One region of the Sphaerisporangium sp. NPDC049003 genome, then DNA from elsewhere that is predicted to be linked to it. Evidence: riboswitches for the same ligand, from Rfam matches in the RefSeq annotation. Region 1 holds a riboswitch; each other region holds the start of a gene.
What was found. A riboswitch is a leader RNA that binds a small molecule or an ion and turns the genes downstream of it on or off. The one in region 1 is predicted to bind cobalamin.

Region 1 (5,071 bases):
GGCGAGTTCCTCGGCCACCTGCATGTGGGAGCGGGCGGCTTCGAGGCTGATGACGTCGGCGTCCATGTCGTCGATCGCGGCGATGATCTCGCCGAACTCGGCGTAGCACATGTGGGTGTGGATCTGGGTCCGCGGCCGCGCCCCGGCGGTGGCCAGGCGGAACGCCTCGGTGGCCCAGGCGAGGTAGGCGGGGCGGTCCGCGGCGCGCAGGGGCAGCGTTTCACGGAGCGCAGGTTCGTCCACCTGGATGACGGCGGTGCCGGCGGCTTCCAGGTCGGCGACTTCGTCGCGCAGGGCGAGCGCGACCTGCCGGGCGGTCTCGCCGAGCGGCTGGTCGTCGCGGACGAACGACCAGGCCAGCATGGTGACCGGGCCGGTGAGCATGCCCTTCACTGGGCGGCTGGTCTGGGACTGGGCGTAGGTGGTCCAGCGCAGGGTCATCGGGTGTGGGCGGGAGATGTCGCCGGCCAGGATCGGCGGTCGGACGTACCTGGACCCGTAGGACTGGACCCACCCCTGCTGGGTGGCGATGTATCCGTCGAGTTGCTCGGCGAAGTACTGCACCATGTCGTTGCGCTCGGGCTCGCCGTGCACGAGCACGTCCAGGCCGCTCTCCTCCTGGAAGGCGAGGATCTCCCGAATCTCAACGGCCATGCGCTCGTCGTAGGCATACTGGTCGATGCGCCCGGCGCGCAGGTCGGCGCGGGCGGCGCGCAACTCGGCGGTCTGGGGGAACGAACCGATGGTGGTCGTGGGCACCAGCGGCAGGTCCAGATGGTTGCGCTGGGCTCGCGCCCGTTCCGCGTAGGGTTCAGCCCGCCTGGTGTCCTGCCCGGTCACCGCAGCCGCGCGTTCGCGGATCGCCGGGTCGCGGGTGAGCGCGGACGTCCTGCGGGACTCCAGGGCTTCGCGGTTGTCGGTGAGGTCGTCAGAGATGGCGCGGACACCGCGGTTCAGACCGCGGGCGAGGGCGACGATCTCGGCGGTCTTCTGCCGGGCGAAGGCCAGCCATGGCCGGATCTCAGGATCGATCTCCGTCTCGGCGGCGGCGTCCAGCGGGACGTGCAGGAGCGAGCAGGACGCGGCGACGTCCACCTGCCCGGCCAGTCCGAGAAGGGTCGCCAGGGTGCTCAGCGACTTCTCCAGGTCGTTGATCCAGATGTTGCGGCCGTCCACGACGCCCGCGATCAGACGCTTGCCCGGCAGCCCGCCGGCGGCCGCCAGGTCGTTCAGGTTGGCGGCGGCCGGGCCGGTGAGGTCGAGCCCCAGACCCTCGATCGGCGCATGGGCCAGCACAGACAGGGCTTCCCCGAGGTGGTCGAAATAGCCGGCGACCAGGATCTTCGGGCGCTCGGTGAGTGAGCCCAGCCGCTGGTAGCAGCCGGCGACGGCGTCCAGGACGGCCTGCGGCTGGTCCTGGACCAGGGTGGGTTCGTCGAGTTGCACCCAGCGGGCGCCCGCTTCGTGCAGTGCCGCGAGGATCTCGGCGTACACGGGCAGCAGCCGGTCGAGCAGGGTGAGCGGGTCGAAGTCCGCTGGGGCGTCCGGCGCCGGCTTGGCCAGCAGCAGGTAGGTCACCGGGCCGACCAGGACTGGCCGCGGGTTGTGTCCCAGTGCCAGAGCCTCACGCAACTCGCTCACAGGCTTGGAGGGGTCGGCCGCGAAGACGGTGTCCGGGCCGAGCTCGGGGACCAGGTAGTGGTAGTTGGTGTCGAACCACTTGGTCATCTCCAGCGGCGCGACGTCCTGAGTACCGCGCGCCATCGCGAAATAGCCGTCCAGCGGGTCGGCCCGCACGGCGGCGCGATGCCGCGGCGGGATCGCGCCGACCATGACCGTGGTGTCCAGCACGTGGTCGTACAGAGAGAAGTCGCCGGTCGGGACCTCGTCGATCCCCGCCTCGGCCAAGCGGCGCCAGTTGTCGCGGCGCAGCCCGGCGGCGACGTCGAGCAGTTCGGCGTCGGTGGTGCGGCCGGCCCAGTAGCCTTCGACGGCCTTCTTCAGTTCGCGGCCCGGTCCTTGGCGTGGGTAGCCGTACACGGTGGCCAGCGCGGTGGGCGCAGGGGAACTCTCGGCCATGAAACTCTCCTTCGCGAGTCACGGAGACCTCGACGGAACCCCGGGGCGAAGGCACGGCAGATGGTGCGGACCCACGGTCAGGTCCGCGTCGTCACGCCGGCCCTCCCACGAGGCCGTCGAACGTCACCGCGCGCGGTCGCGCGCGGGCAGTGGCAGGTCTTCGGACTCGTGGGCGCCCATCTCGTGCCTACTGGCCGTCGCTTCCCGGGTCCTTGGATCGGATCCAGTGCGTGTGACGGCGGTCGTTCCCACTCACCGCTGCGGGGCAGTCCCGGATTCACACCGGGTTCCCTCTTACGACGCTCCTGCCTGGCGGGCAGGGCGAACCGACTGCACCCCCGAGTCTAGAGTGCCGCAGCGGCTCGGGCGAGTGCTCGACGTGCCGGGACCGGGTCGGTCGCCGCGAATGGGGGTGGTCGGGGTGTGGCGCCATGCCGATCCGCGCCGACTTGGTGACGATGTTGTGGAACGCGGGCGCGGATCCCGCCCTGGTCGCTCAGTGGATGGCCGAGACCCAGGTCCAGCAGGTAGCCGCTCAGGCGCAGCTACGCCAAGTGAGCGGCGGGCGTCGGATGACACGAGGAGATCGATGCCATGGTGACCGCGATCGAGGACCACGTTCAGGTTCTGGCGGAGGCGGATCCGAACGACAAGGCTCAGGTCGACGCGGAGATCGGCCTGCGGCTGACCTACTACCCCGAGAAACAGCTAGTGGAGGCCCAGTCGCAACCGGACCTCCACATGCGCGAAGGGTACGTGTCCGAGGGGGGAGACGAACCAATTGCACATCCCTTCGCTCTCACCACCCGCTTCCTGCTCGGCCAGAGGTGAGCGGTTGTGGAAACCGATCTCTCCCTGGCTGTGCGCCGCATCCGGCGTACGACGATCGCAGGTGTCGCACTACTGGCGCTGATCGCGGCGGTCGTGTCGTTCAGGCACATGCACGAACTCTGCCTACGCCACGGTGAGGATCACTTGGCCGCAGTGCTGATCCCACTCGCCGTCGACGGCCTGATCGTCGTCGCCTCGATGTCCATCCTCCTGGCCAACCGCTACGGCTCCTGCGGCGGCCTCCTGGCGTGGAGCCTCCTCGTGGTCGGCAGTCTCGCCAGCCTCGGCGCGAACGTCGCCGTAGCCGAACCCAGCCTGATCGGCCGCCTCATCGCCGCCTGGCCCTCGCTGGCTCTGATCGGCAGCTACGAGCTTCTGATGTCCCAGATCCGCCGCTCTGCGGGAGGACGGGCCGAAGCTCAAGAGCTGGCTGTCATCAGCCCTGACCCTCCCGCCGATGCAGAAGCCGACCCCGTCGAGCTACAAGAAGATCAGGAGGAGGACACCGTCTCCGCTGAGCCGACCGGAAACGGCCGACTGCTGCAGCGAGAGGCCTGGCGGTGGGCGCAGCAGAACCGTCAGGCGGACGGTGATCTACCCAGCGGTGTCGCCATCGCCCGGGTCTTCGCCCGCAGCCCCCGCTGGGGCCGCCTAGTCAAGAAGGCCGGCCTCGCTGGCGAACTGCACTGATGCGGGGATCGAAGGTTGAAAGGCAACGCAACTCAGAGCTCTTCAATGAGCGAGCGAATGTTGCGGTAAAGCTTGTCCGCTCTGCCCAATCGTCGCGACGCGTTCGCGGTGTGGGCAGCGTGTGCGCGCTCACCCACGACGTAGTCGCAGTAGCCGGCGGCTGCGGTCAGGTACATCATGTCGACAAGATCATTTTCTGCCCAGTGTAGCTGTCCATCAGAGAGCTTCTCGTGGAGAACCTCCCGAAAAAGGCCCAGCGTTGGCATGGAGGGTAGGCCTTCTTCGCTGTGGTTGAGGGCCCAATCGGACATTTCGTCCGGTGTGATGCCAGCGCGATGTGCCTCTTCAGGAAGTTCTCGTCCCAGGTCAGCAAGGAACTTCGCGTGAGTCCGCCTGCGCTTCATCTCCTTACCGGTCGGGTTATCCCGTAGGAACTCCGCGAACTGCTGAAGGCTGGCTGCCCATCCAGGAGCGGGAGCCATTGGGACATGTCCGGCGTCGAGGATCGCGTCGATGATTCCGCTGATGCATTGGATGGCATGAACGGCCCATTGCGCATGTGGCGGTAGACCAGGGTCAACACGGGGGAGCATGCTGTCTCGGCCCGAGTGGACGGCACCCGGTTCGAGCGTGATAGCCGCAGGTGGGAGGAGGCAGCGTTGGCGGTAGCGGATCGTCAATGCTTGCCGCAGTTCAAACCGGCGCAGGTCGAGTGGATCGCGTAGTTGCCAGCCGCCCGAGAGCTGGAGGATTGTGAGTGCTCGCTGGTAGCGCTGTTCCCGGTCGACCTGTTTGGCTGTCTCTGCCAGATGCGCCGCAGACATGGGTAAGACCACCTTGTGAGCTTTCGCGAGCTCGATGAGCTGTGCTGAGGCGCTGCGCTCGTGTTCATTCTCGACACGGTCCGGCTGGTGGATCGTATTGGTGAGTGTGCTCCAGTGGTTTTGATCGAGATAGATTGTTGGCCGCCCACGCACAGGAGCGAAATCTGTGGGCTGCGGTAGAGCTACAACGATGTCGTGCCCGCGCGTGGTTTGGAGTTTCAGCTCCCATGACTGCGGAAGCAAGGTCGAGGACGCTATCGCACTTGTGGGTCCAAACTGGTCGTGCCCCAGCGATGAATGTACGTCCTGTCCGTCCGTGAAGCTGACCAAGATGCTTCCGTCACGCCCAAGCCGTATCGCCGAGATTCCCGACCAGATCGAGGCGCTCACGGGGACTCCACCACATCGGACCGTTCAACGAGGTGCGCGACATAGCTCAGCACTGCCAGCATCTCAATGGCCTCACGAGAACTCGGGTCGGGCCAACCTGGATGGGACACGAGGTTGCGCACGCCCATGAACGCGCCGCGAACCATCGCGACGGCACCTTCATGCGCTGACTTCCACGTCTTCGATGCTGGGTCGACATCGCGAATTCGAAGGCGGGGCGATCCTTTCACGGGATCATTGGTTGAGAATAGGCTGGC
Region 2 (5,071 bases), on a different contig from region 1:
CGAAGGCGCCGTAGAAGAACAGGCCCTCGATGCAGGCGGCGAAGCAGATCAGGTTGAGCAGGAAGGCCCCGCGGTCCTGCCGGGTCGCGAGGCGGCTGAGCCCGTTGATCGAGTCGATCCACCGGAAGCAGAACTCCGCCTTGTCCCTGATCGACGGGATGTGCTCGATCGCCGCGAACGCCTTGGCCCGCTCGTCGTGGTCGGGGAGGTAGGTGTCCAGCAGCGTGAGGTAGAACTGCACGTGCACGGCCTCCTCGAAGAGCTGCCGTGAGAGGTACAGCCGCGCCTCGGGGGCGTTGACGTGCTGGTACAGGTTCAGCACCAGGTTGTTGGCCACGATCGAGTCGCCGGTCGCGAAGAACGCCACCAGGCGGTTGATCAGGTGCCGCTCCCCCGGGCTCATCTTCGCGAGGTCGGCGAGGTCGGACTGGAGGTCCACCTCCTCGACCGTCCAGGTGTTGCGGATCGCGGCCCTGTACCGCTCGTAGAACTCGGGGTACCGCATCGGCCGCAGCGTCAGGTCCATTCCGGGGTCGAGCAGCATCACTGGCAGGCCTCACAGATCTCGGGGTTTTCGAGGGAACACGCGACGGCCGCGAGGTCGGGCACGACCTCGAACGTCTGGACGGAGTCCGCGCCGCGCGCGGACGGCGACGGGGACGCCGACGGGGAGCCTGCCGTGGACTCGGCGGCCACGGTGGTCTGCGCTATGCGCGTCGCCGGACGCGAGCGCAGGTAGTACGTGGTCTTCAGCCCGGACCGCCACGCATAGGCGTACATCGACGACAGCTTGCCGATGGTCGGGGTGGCCATGAAGAGGTTGAGGGACTGCGACTGGTCGATGTACGGCTGCCGCGCGGCGGCCAGGTCGATCAGCGCCTTCTGCGGCAGCTCCCAGGCGGTGCGGTACAGGGCCTTGAGGTCCTCGGGAACCGAGGCGATCTCGCCCACGGACCCGTCGGCGCGCTTGACCGCGTCCCTGACCTGCGGCGTCCACAGCCCGCGCTCCTGCAGATCGCGGACCAGGTAGCGGTTGACCTGCAGGAACTCACCCGAGAGCGTCTCGCGCTTGAAGACGTTGGACACCTGCGGCTCGACGCACTCGTAGCATCCGGCGATCGAGGCGATGGTCGCCGTGGGGGCGACGGCCAGGAGCAGCGAGTTGCGCAGCCCGGTGACCGCGACGCGCTCGCGCAGCTCCGCCCACTCGGCGGGGTGTACCGGGTTCGCCGCCGGGAAGTGGTCGAGGTGCAGGACTCCCCCGGCCGCGCGCGTGTCGGCGTACGACGGATGCGCCCCGTGCGCCTCGGCGAGGCTCGCGGACGCCCAGTAGGCGGCGAGCGCCATCTCCTCGGCGATCCGCGTGGACAGCGCGAGCGCCTCCGGCGAGTCGAAGGGAAGCCGCAGCGAGAAGAAGACGTCGGCGAGGCCCATCACGCCGAGGCCGATCGGCCGCCAGCGCAGGTTGGCGGCCTCCGCCTCGGGTGTGGGGTAGAAGCCCCGGTCGATGGACCGGTCGAGGAAGCGGACGGCCGTCGCCACCGTGGAGCGCAGCCGGGCCCAGTCGACCCCGCCGTCCACCAGGTGCGCGGCGAGGTTGACCGAGCCGAGGTTGCACACGGCCGTCTCGGCGTCGCTGGTCACCTCAAGGATCTCGGTGCACAGGTTGGACAGGTGGATGACGTTCCCGGGCCTGGCCGTCTGGTTGGAGGCCCGGTTGGCGGCGTCCTTGAACGTCATCCAGCCGTTGCCCGTCTGCGCGAGGGTGCGCATCATGCGGCCGTACAGGGTCCTCGCGGGGAGCTGGCGGACGTAGAGCCCGGCCTCCTCCGCCTCGCGGTACCTGGCGTCGAACTCCTCGCCCCACAGGTCGACCAGCTCGGGGACGGCCTTGGGGTCGAACAGCGACCAGACGCCGTCGTCCTCGACGCGGCGCATGAACTCGTCGGGGATCCAGTTCGCCAGGTTGAGGTTGTGGGTGCGGCGGGCGTCCTCGCCGGTGTTGTCGCGCAGCTCCAGGAACTCCTCGACGTCGGCGTGCCACGGTTCGAGGTAGACGCAGGCCGCGCCCTTGCGCCGCCCGCCCTGGTTCACCGCCGCGACGCTGGAGTCGAGCGTGCGCAGCCAGGGCACGATGCCGTTGGAGTGACCGTTGGTCCCCCGGATGAGCGAGCCGCGCGACCGGACGCGGGTCCAGGAGACCCCGATCCCCCCGGCGTACTTCGACAGGCGCGCGATCTGGCCGTACCGCTCGTAGATGGCCTCCAGCTCGTCGCGGGGCGAGTCGAGAAGGAAGCACGACGACAGTTGCGGGCGCCGCGCCCCGGAGTTGAACAATGTCGGCGAACTGGGCAGGTACGACAGCGTGGAGATCAGCCGGTAGAGCTCCGCGGCCTCGGCCACCGTGCCGGCGAGCCCGCAGGCCACGCGCAGGAAGAAGTGCTGAGGCGCCTCCAGCACGCCGCGCGTGACGGGGTGGCGCAGCAGGTAGCGGTCGTAGACGGTGCGCAGCCCGAAGTACTCGAAACGCGCGTCGCCCTCGGGGTCGACCAGCTCGTCCAGCACGTCCGCGTTGGCCCGCACGAACTCGGCCAGCTCATCCTGGATCAGCCCCGCCGCGTGCGTGGCGGCGATCGACTCCGAGAACGTCCGCACGCCGTGCGCCGCCGCCTCGTCCGCGATCTCCTCGGCCAGCAGCCCGGCGGCGATCCGGGAGTTGGCGGGATCGGTGACGACCCGGGCGGCGGCCTCCTCGATGGCAAGGCGCCTGTCCCCGGTCTGGTACGGCAGTGGCAAATCGCGTGTCACGGTCACGTGCTCTCCCTCGTTGCGCTCGAATCCCCGCAAGGAGGGCACGCGTCGGAGCACGACCGGCAGGCGTCGCGCCGAGCGGGCAGGCCGGATACCCCGTCCGCGGCCCTCCCTCGAGGCCTGGACGACATGTCACCGGCAGGTCTTCGGACTCGCGGGCGTCTTCTCACGCCTAGTGGCCGTCGCTTCCCAGGCCTTCCGCTGCCCAGTGCTCATGTGACGGCGGTCGTTCCCGCTCACCGCTGCGGGGCAGCCCCGGAATCGCACCGGGTTCCCTCTTACCTCGCTCCGCAGAGCGAACCAGCAACGATCAGGATCCTACATGTAGTGGGCGCCGCCACAACAACCCCTACAGGTTGTGTCAGGGGCCGTTACTTACTGCCACTCGCACCATGGATTACCTCCTCAACGAACCGTGACACGAAATCGAGGGCGCTCTGGAGGGGGAGAGGGGTTGCGGCCGGAGCGGCGTCGCCGGGCGGCGGGATCATCGCCCTGTGCGTCCCCCGGCAGCCGCGCCATCCCCCGCGACCGGGGGACCCCCGGCACGGTGGTCGTGATCGATGCGAGCCAGTGCCGCGACGCCTGTGGCGAGCGCGCCTCGCAGCGCGGTGCGCTGTCCGGGTTCCAGGCCCCCGAGGTCCTCCTCCAGGTCGTCGAGGAGGTCGGTGAGGATCTCCTCGGCCAGTGGTTCGATCGCGGTGGCGGGTCCGAGCTTGCTCAGCACCGCTGCCGCACGCGCCGGGGTGAGCCGCTCGACCGCCTCGGCGACAAGCCATCCCGGGACACCTGCCGCTCCCTCGACCGGCGGCACATACGGCCGGGCACCCTGATAGCGGGAGTCCTCAGCGAAGCGCGGATGCTTGCGTTTGACCAATGGACGCGGGATGGCCCGCGTGCTCGCCTTCCAGCGCCCGGCCGGTCTGAGCACCAGCCCCTCGGCGAGGTTGTCCGCCAAGGCGGGCAACCCGAGCAGTGCGGGGAGCCGGCTGGAAAAGGCCGGCGGTAGTTCGCCGAGCGTGGACAGCGCCCCTTCGGCGAGGCGCGGCACGCAACGCGCTCCCGCCCGAGCGGCCGCCTGGCGCAGGGTGTCATCGGCGAGCCAGACGACGCCCTCTTCGGTCTCGAAGGCCGCGTCAAACAGGATCCATACCAGATCAGGGCAGTACCACACGCCTGTCTGCACTGGTTGGACGCCGGGCACCGCCGTCACCTCAGGATGCGGATAGTGACCGCCGGCCAACTCCCCATAGAGCACCAGGTTGCCATCGAACCCCTCCAGGCCACGCAGGAACCGGGCCATCTCGGCGGCCGTGACCGCCAGATCCGGCCAGATCCGCGACAGCCCGAAGAAGGAGTCGAGCTCCGCCTCCGACAGCAGGACCCGCCGCTTGGCAGGCCATACCGATGTGCCGTCGCACACCACCGCCAGATGCGCGCCGTGGATCTTCTCGGTGGCCACCCACGGGCCGCCGGTGTGCGGGACAGGGCCCGCACGCCGCGCCATCTTCGGGTAGACCGACCACTCGACGTCCATGACCAACCCTTCCGTATCGAAGACCTCACCGCCCGGCCAGAGTAGAGCCAGACCGATCATCGACGACAAGGGTTTTCGGCTCGACGCACGCGGTCGCGACGCTGCCACGCGGTTGGTGCCGGTGACCGAGACGGCGTCGGCGTCGGCGTCGGCGTCGGCGAACGGCCTCGACACTCTCCCCGGCGGCCGTGGCCGCTCAGGCGCGCAGGCCCAGCTCGCCGAGTGCCCGGCTCAGCCGGGCGGACTCCACGCGCAGCCACTGCCGGAACTCCTCGCCCTCCAGGTACAGCGGGGTCCAGCCGTTCCGCGCGCACAGCGCCCTCCAGCGCGCCGAGTCCGCGATGTCGTGGCACAGGCCGATGAGGGCGGCCCGGTCGTCGTCGGCGAGGTCACCGGCACCGAGCAGGCCGCGCCAGTTGGCGCAGGACAGGTGTACGTCGCACTCCAGCAGCGTCGGGGCGTCCAGACCCTGGATGCGGTCGGGCGAGGAGACCGCCAGCGCGTGCAGCTCTCCGGCCCGTACGCGCTCGCGCACCCCGGCATGGCTGCCGAGCGCCGCCACCACGCCCCCGCCCGAGAGCGCGGTGACCGCTTCGTCGCTGGTCGGGTAGGCCACGTAGTGGAGCAGACGCGCGTCCAGGCCGAGGCTCTGGGCGAGCATGCCGAACAGGACGTGGTCCATCCCGCCCTCGGCCCTGCCCGCCACCGCCAGCCTGGCCGGAT
Region 3 (5,071 bases), on a different contig from region 1:
ACTCGGCGAGGAACCGCTGGTTCTCCGGATCCAGGACGTAGGTGGCGGCGAGCCTGTCGTACATCCAGTCGGCCACCACGCCGGTGGTCGCGTCGTACCCGAACAGGTAGTCGACGGTCGCCGCCAGCTCGAACGCCCCCTTGTACCCGTGCCGCCGCATCGCCGCCACCCAGCGCGGGTTGACGACCCGGGCGCGGAAGATCCGCGCCGTCTCCTCCGAGAGCGTCCGGGTGCGCACCGCGTCCGGACGGGTGCTGTCGCCGATGTAGGCGGCGGGCGCCTTGCCGGTCAGGGCGCGCACGGTGGCGATCATGCCGCCGTGGTACTGGAAGTAGTCGTCGGAGTCGGCGATGTCGTGCTCGCGGGTGTCGACGTTCTTGGCGGCCACGGCGATGCGCCGGTAGGCGGTCTCCATGTCCTTTCTCGCGGGCGTGCCGTCCATGTCCCTGCCGTAGGCGAAGCCGCCCCACACCGCGTACACCTCGGCGAGGTCGGCGTCGTCGCGCCAGTTGCGGCTGTCGATCAGCGGCAGCAGCCCCGCCCCGTAGGCGCCCGGCCTCGACCCGAAGACGCGGGTGGTGGCCCGGCGCTCGTCGCCGTGTTCCGCGCGGTCGGCCACCACGTGCGCCCGTACGAAGTTGACCTCCTCCGGCTCCTCCAGCCCGGCGACCAGCCGCACCGCGTCGTCCAGCATCACGACGACGTGGGGGAACGCGTCGCGGAAGAAGCCGCTGATCCTGACGGTGACGTCCACGCGGGGGCGGCCCAGCTCCTCGTGGGGGATCGGCGCGAGGCCGGTGACCCGGCGGGACGCCTCGTCCCACACCGGTCGTACGCCGAGGAGCGCGAGCACCTCGGCCACGTCGTCACCGGAGGTGCGCATGGCGCTGGTCCCCCAGATCGACAGGCCCACCGAGCGCGGCCAGTCGCCGGTGTCGGCGCGGTAGCGTGCGAGCAGCGAGTCGGCCATGGCCTGCCCCGTCTCCCAGGCAAGGCGGCTCGGCACGGCCTTGGGGTCGACCGAGTAGAAGTTCCGGCCGGTGGGCAGCACGTTGATCAGCCCGCGCAGCGGCGACCCGCTCGGCCCCGCCGGCACGTACCCTCCGTCGAGCGCGTGCAGCACGGCGCCGATCTCGTCGCTGGTCCTCGCCAGCCGCGGAACGATCTCGGTGGCCGCGAAGCGCAGGATCCGCCCGGCCATCGGCGGTACGGCCACCCCCGCCGCCTCCCCGGCCACCGGCGGTACGGCCGCGCAGACCTCCTCCACCGCGCCGGGATCCCAGCCGCGCTCCTCCATGCCGTGGACGAGCGCCGCCGCGACCGTCTCGGCCCGGTCGGTGTCGGCCCGCGCGGCGCTGCCGTCCTCCGCCAGGCCGAGGGCCTCGCGCAGCCCGGGTAGCGCCTCGGCCCCGGCCCACATCTGCCGGGCGCGCAGCATCGCCAGCACGAGGTCCTCGCGGGCCCGGCCCACGGGCGCCTGACCCAGCACGTGCAGGCCGTCGCGGATCTGCACGTCCTTGACCTCGCACAGCCAGCCGTCGACGTGCAGCAGGAAGTCGTCGAACTCCGCGTCGTGCGGCCTGTCGTCCAGCCCGAGATCGTGGTCGAGCCGGGCGGCCTGGATGAGGGTCCAGATCTGGGCGCGGATCGCGGGGAGCTTGGCGGGGTCCATCGCGGCGATGGAGGCGTGCTCGTCGAGGAGCTGCTCCAGACGCGCCATGTCGCCGTAGGTGTCGGCGCGGGCCATGGGCGGCACCAGGTGGTCGACCAGGGTGGCGTGGGCGCGGCGCTTGGCCTGGGTCCCCTCGCCGGGGTCGTTCACGAGGAACGGGTAGATCAGCGGCAGGTCGCCGAGCGCGGCGTCCGGCCCGCAGGAGGCGGACATCCCGGCGGACTTGCCCGGCAGCCACTCCAGGTTGCCGTGCTTGCCGACGTGTACCACCGCGTGCGCGCCGAACCCGTCCTGGAGCCAGCGGTAGGCGGCCAGGTAGTGGTGGCTGGGCGGCAGGTCGGGGTCGTGGTAGATCGCGATGGGGTTCTCGCCGAACCCACGCGGCGGCTGGACCATCACCACGACGTTGCCGGCGCGCAGGGCCGCCAGCACGATCTCCCCCTCGGGGTCGCGCGAACGGTCGACGAACAGCTCGCCGGGCGGCGGTCCCCAGTGCCGCTCCATCCCCGCGCGGAGGTCCTCGGGAAGCGTGGCGTACCAGGCCCGGTAACGCGCGGCGGAGACGCGCACGGGGTTGCCGGAGAGCTGCTCCTCGGTGAGCCAGTCCTGGTCCTGGCCGCCCGCGGCGATGAGCGCGTGGACGAGCGCGTCGCCGTCCTGCCCGTCCACGCCCGGCAGGCCGCCCTCGCCCTCGGGCCCGATGTCGTACCCGCTCGCGCGCATGGCGGCCAGCAGGCGGACCACGCTGGCGGGTGTGTCCAGGCCCACGGCGTTGCCGATCCGCGCGTGCTTGGTGGGGTAGGCCGACAGCATGACCGCGATCCGCCTGTCCCCCGGGGGCACGTGCCGCAGCGCGGCGTGCCGTACGGCGATGCCGGCGACCCGGGCCGCGCGCTCGGGGTCCGCCACGTAGACGGTCAGGCCCTCCTCGTCGACCTCCTTGAAGGAGAACGGCACGGTGATGATCCGCCCGTCGAACTCCGGGATGGCCACCTGCGAGGCGGCGTCCAGCGGGGACAGCCCGTCGTCGCTCGCCGCCCAGGTCTCCCGGTCTCCCGTCAGGCACAGGCCCTGGATGATCGGAACGTCGAGCCGGGCGAGCGCCCCCACGTCCCAGGCCTCGTCGTCGCCGCCCGCCGAGGCGGTGGCCGGACGGGTGCCGCCCGCCGCCAGCACGGTGACGACCAGCGCGTCCACGCCGCCGAGAACCTCCATCAGGCCGGGCTCCGCGGTGCGCAACGACGCGCAGTACACGGGCAGCGCCCGGCCTCCGGCGTCCTCGATCGCGCCGCACAACGCCTCGACGAACCCGGTGTTCCCCGCGACATGATGAGCCCGGTAGTACAGAACCCCCACGACCGGCCGCCCCTCACCTTCGGCGCCGTCGGTCCTCTCAAGGACGCCCCAGCTTGGCGTGGGCGCGGGGGCCGCGAAGCCGTGCCCGGTGAGCAGCACGGTGTCGGACACGAACCTGTACAGCTCGGCCAGGTTGGCCGGGCCACCGTGCGCCAGATAGGCGTGCGCCTCGGCGCACACTCCACCGGGGACGGTGGACAGCTCCATCAACTCGGCGTCGGGAGCCTGCTCGCCTCCGAGCACGATGACGGGGCGGGGCCCCGCCAGCAGCATGTCCAGCCCCTCCTCCCATACCCGCCGCCCGCCGAGCAGGCGGACGACGACCAGCTCCACGTCGTCGAGCAGCGGGGAGAGGTCCTCGACGGCGAGCCGCGCCGGGTTGTCCAGGCGGTACGGGGCGCCGCTCGCGCGTGCGCTCAGCAGGTCGGTGTCGGAGGTCGACAGCAGAAGTACGGGGAGATGGCGCACGGCACATCCTCACTCGGGGTCCGCGCCCCGGGTCGTGGGTCCACACGGCCTGGAGTCTCCTGGCTTCCGGATCGACGCTCACCCCGGCCTTCCCGCCCGTTGCCGGGCCGTGGCCTTGGATGGGGTTCGCTCCCCGGTGACAGTGGCGGGACCGCGCCGGATTCACACCGGCTTCCTCCTTGTGCCGTCGCTCCCCTATCAGATCACGGAGTCCGACTTATTGCGAGAAGTCGGGTTAACATCCTCAACGTGTCTGTCGTCGACTTTCCGGAGTCCTCGTCGCGATTCCACGTCCGGAAACCCCCGGACAGGTCGCGGGTGGACGCCTGTCCCGGTGCGTTGCAGACGCATCCGGCCGCGGACGGTGCCGTCGCCCGTATCCGGGTGCCGGGTGGCGTCCTCACCGCCGCCCAGTTGCGCGAGCTGGGCGCCGCCGCCACGTCCCTCGGCTCCGGGGTGGTCGAGCTGACCTCCCGTGCCAACGTGCAGGTACGAGGGCTGAACGCCGAGGGGGAGACCGCGTTCGCCGCGAGGATGGCCGCCGCGGGGCTGCTCCCCTCCGCGACCCATGAACGTGTGCGGAACATCCTGGCCTCCCCCATGGCCGGGCTCGACGGTCGCGGCCTGATCGAGGTGGCACCGCTCGTACGCGAACTGGACGAGGCGCTGTGCTCCCGCCCGGCCCTCGCGGGACTGCCCGGCCGGTTCCTGTTCGCCCTGGACGACGGCAGAGGCGACCTGCCCGCCCTCAAGGCCGACCTCACCTTCGTCCCGATCCCCGCGCCGGCCGGCGGAGAGCCGGTCGAGGGGGCGCTCCTCCTGGCGGGAGAGGACCACGGAGTACGCCTCGCCCCGACACAGGCGGTATCCGCGATGATGGCGGCGGCCGAGGCCTTCCTCGCCGAACGAACCGCCCAGAACTCGACGGCCTGGCGCATGGCCGAACTCGACGACGGCCCGGCGAGGATCGCCACCCACCTCGGCGGCTCCGCCCGCGTCGGGACGCCCGCCCACGCCGACGGCCCCACCGGGTCCGGGGAGCACGACCCCGTGCCGGTGGTCTCCCCGGACGTGCCGTCATCGCCGCCGCTCGGCCTGGTACACCGGCCCGCGCGGGGGGCCGTACCCGGGCCCGGGGAGAGGGCCGTCCCCCGGGTCGCGCTCGTCGTCATGCCGCCGCTCGGCCGGCTGACCGGCGCCCAGGCGCGAGCACTGGCGACGGCGGCGCAGGCGGGCGACGGCGAGATCCGGCTGACGCCATGGCGTGGCGCCGTCGTGCCCGGCGTCAGCGGAGCGGACGCGGAGTCATGGCTGTCCAGGCTCGCGGCCACCGGCCTGGTCACCGATCCCGCCTCCCCGTGGACCGGGGTCACGGCCTGCACCGGACGACCCGGCTGCGCGAAGTCACTCTCCGATGTCCAGGCGGACGCCGCGTCGATCGCGCACATCCAGGCGACCACCGCCCGCGCGCCGGGCGCCGGTGTGCTTCGCGTGCACTGGGCCGGGTGCGAGCGCCGGTGCGGACGGCCCGCCGGGCAGGCCGTACTCGTGGTGGCCACCGGCGACGGCTACCGT

Region 2: linked by a shared signal. The riboswitch ahead of ACGFIV_RS07385 (ribonucleoside-diphosphate reductase subunit alpha) and the one ahead of metE (5-methyltetrahydropteroyltriglutamate--homocysteine S-methyltransferase) in region 1 are both predicted to bind cobalamin.
Region 3: linked by a shared signal. The riboswitch ahead of cobN (cobaltochelatase subunit CobN) and the one ahead of metE (5-methyltetrahydropteroyltriglutamate--homocysteine S-methyltransferase) in region 1 are both predicted to bind cobalamin.

What each region holds. Positions count from the first base shown of each region.
Region 1 is NZ_JBICTU010000036.1:56,883-61,953, reverse strand. It holds gene metE (5-methyltetrahydropteroyltriglutamate--homocysteine S-methyltransferase) at 1-2,079, opposite strand, end outside; cobalamin riboswitch at 2,234-2,376, opposite strand; gene ACGFIV_RS31375 (hypothetical protein) at 2,674-2,910, shown strand; gene ACGFIV_RS31370 (DUF2637 domain-containing protein) at 2,917-3,600, shown strand; gene ACGFIV_RS31365 (hypothetical protein) at 3,633-4,814, opposite strand; gene ACGFIV_RS31360 (TIGR02391 family protein) at 4,811-5,071, opposite strand, start outside.
Region 2 is NZ_JBICTU010000005.1:183,007-188,077, reverse strand. It holds gene ACGFIV_RS07390 (ribonucleotide-diphosphate reductase subunit beta) at 1-544, opposite strand, end outside; gene ACGFIV_RS07385 (ribonucleoside-diphosphate reductase subunit alpha) at 544-2,814, opposite strand; cobalamin riboswitch at 2,931-3,131, opposite strand; gene ACGFIV_RS07380 (RNA ligase family protein) at 3,299-4,522, opposite strand; gene ACGFIV_RS07375 (tripartite tricarboxylate transporter substrate-binding protein) at 4,545-5,071, opposite strand, start outside.
Region 3 is NZ_JBICTU010000006.1:241,255-246,325, reverse strand. It holds gene cobN (cobaltochelatase subunit CobN) at 1-3,496, opposite strand, end outside; cobalamin riboswitch at 3,530-3,727, opposite strand; gene cobG (precorrin-3B synthase) at 3,746-5,071, shown strand, end outside.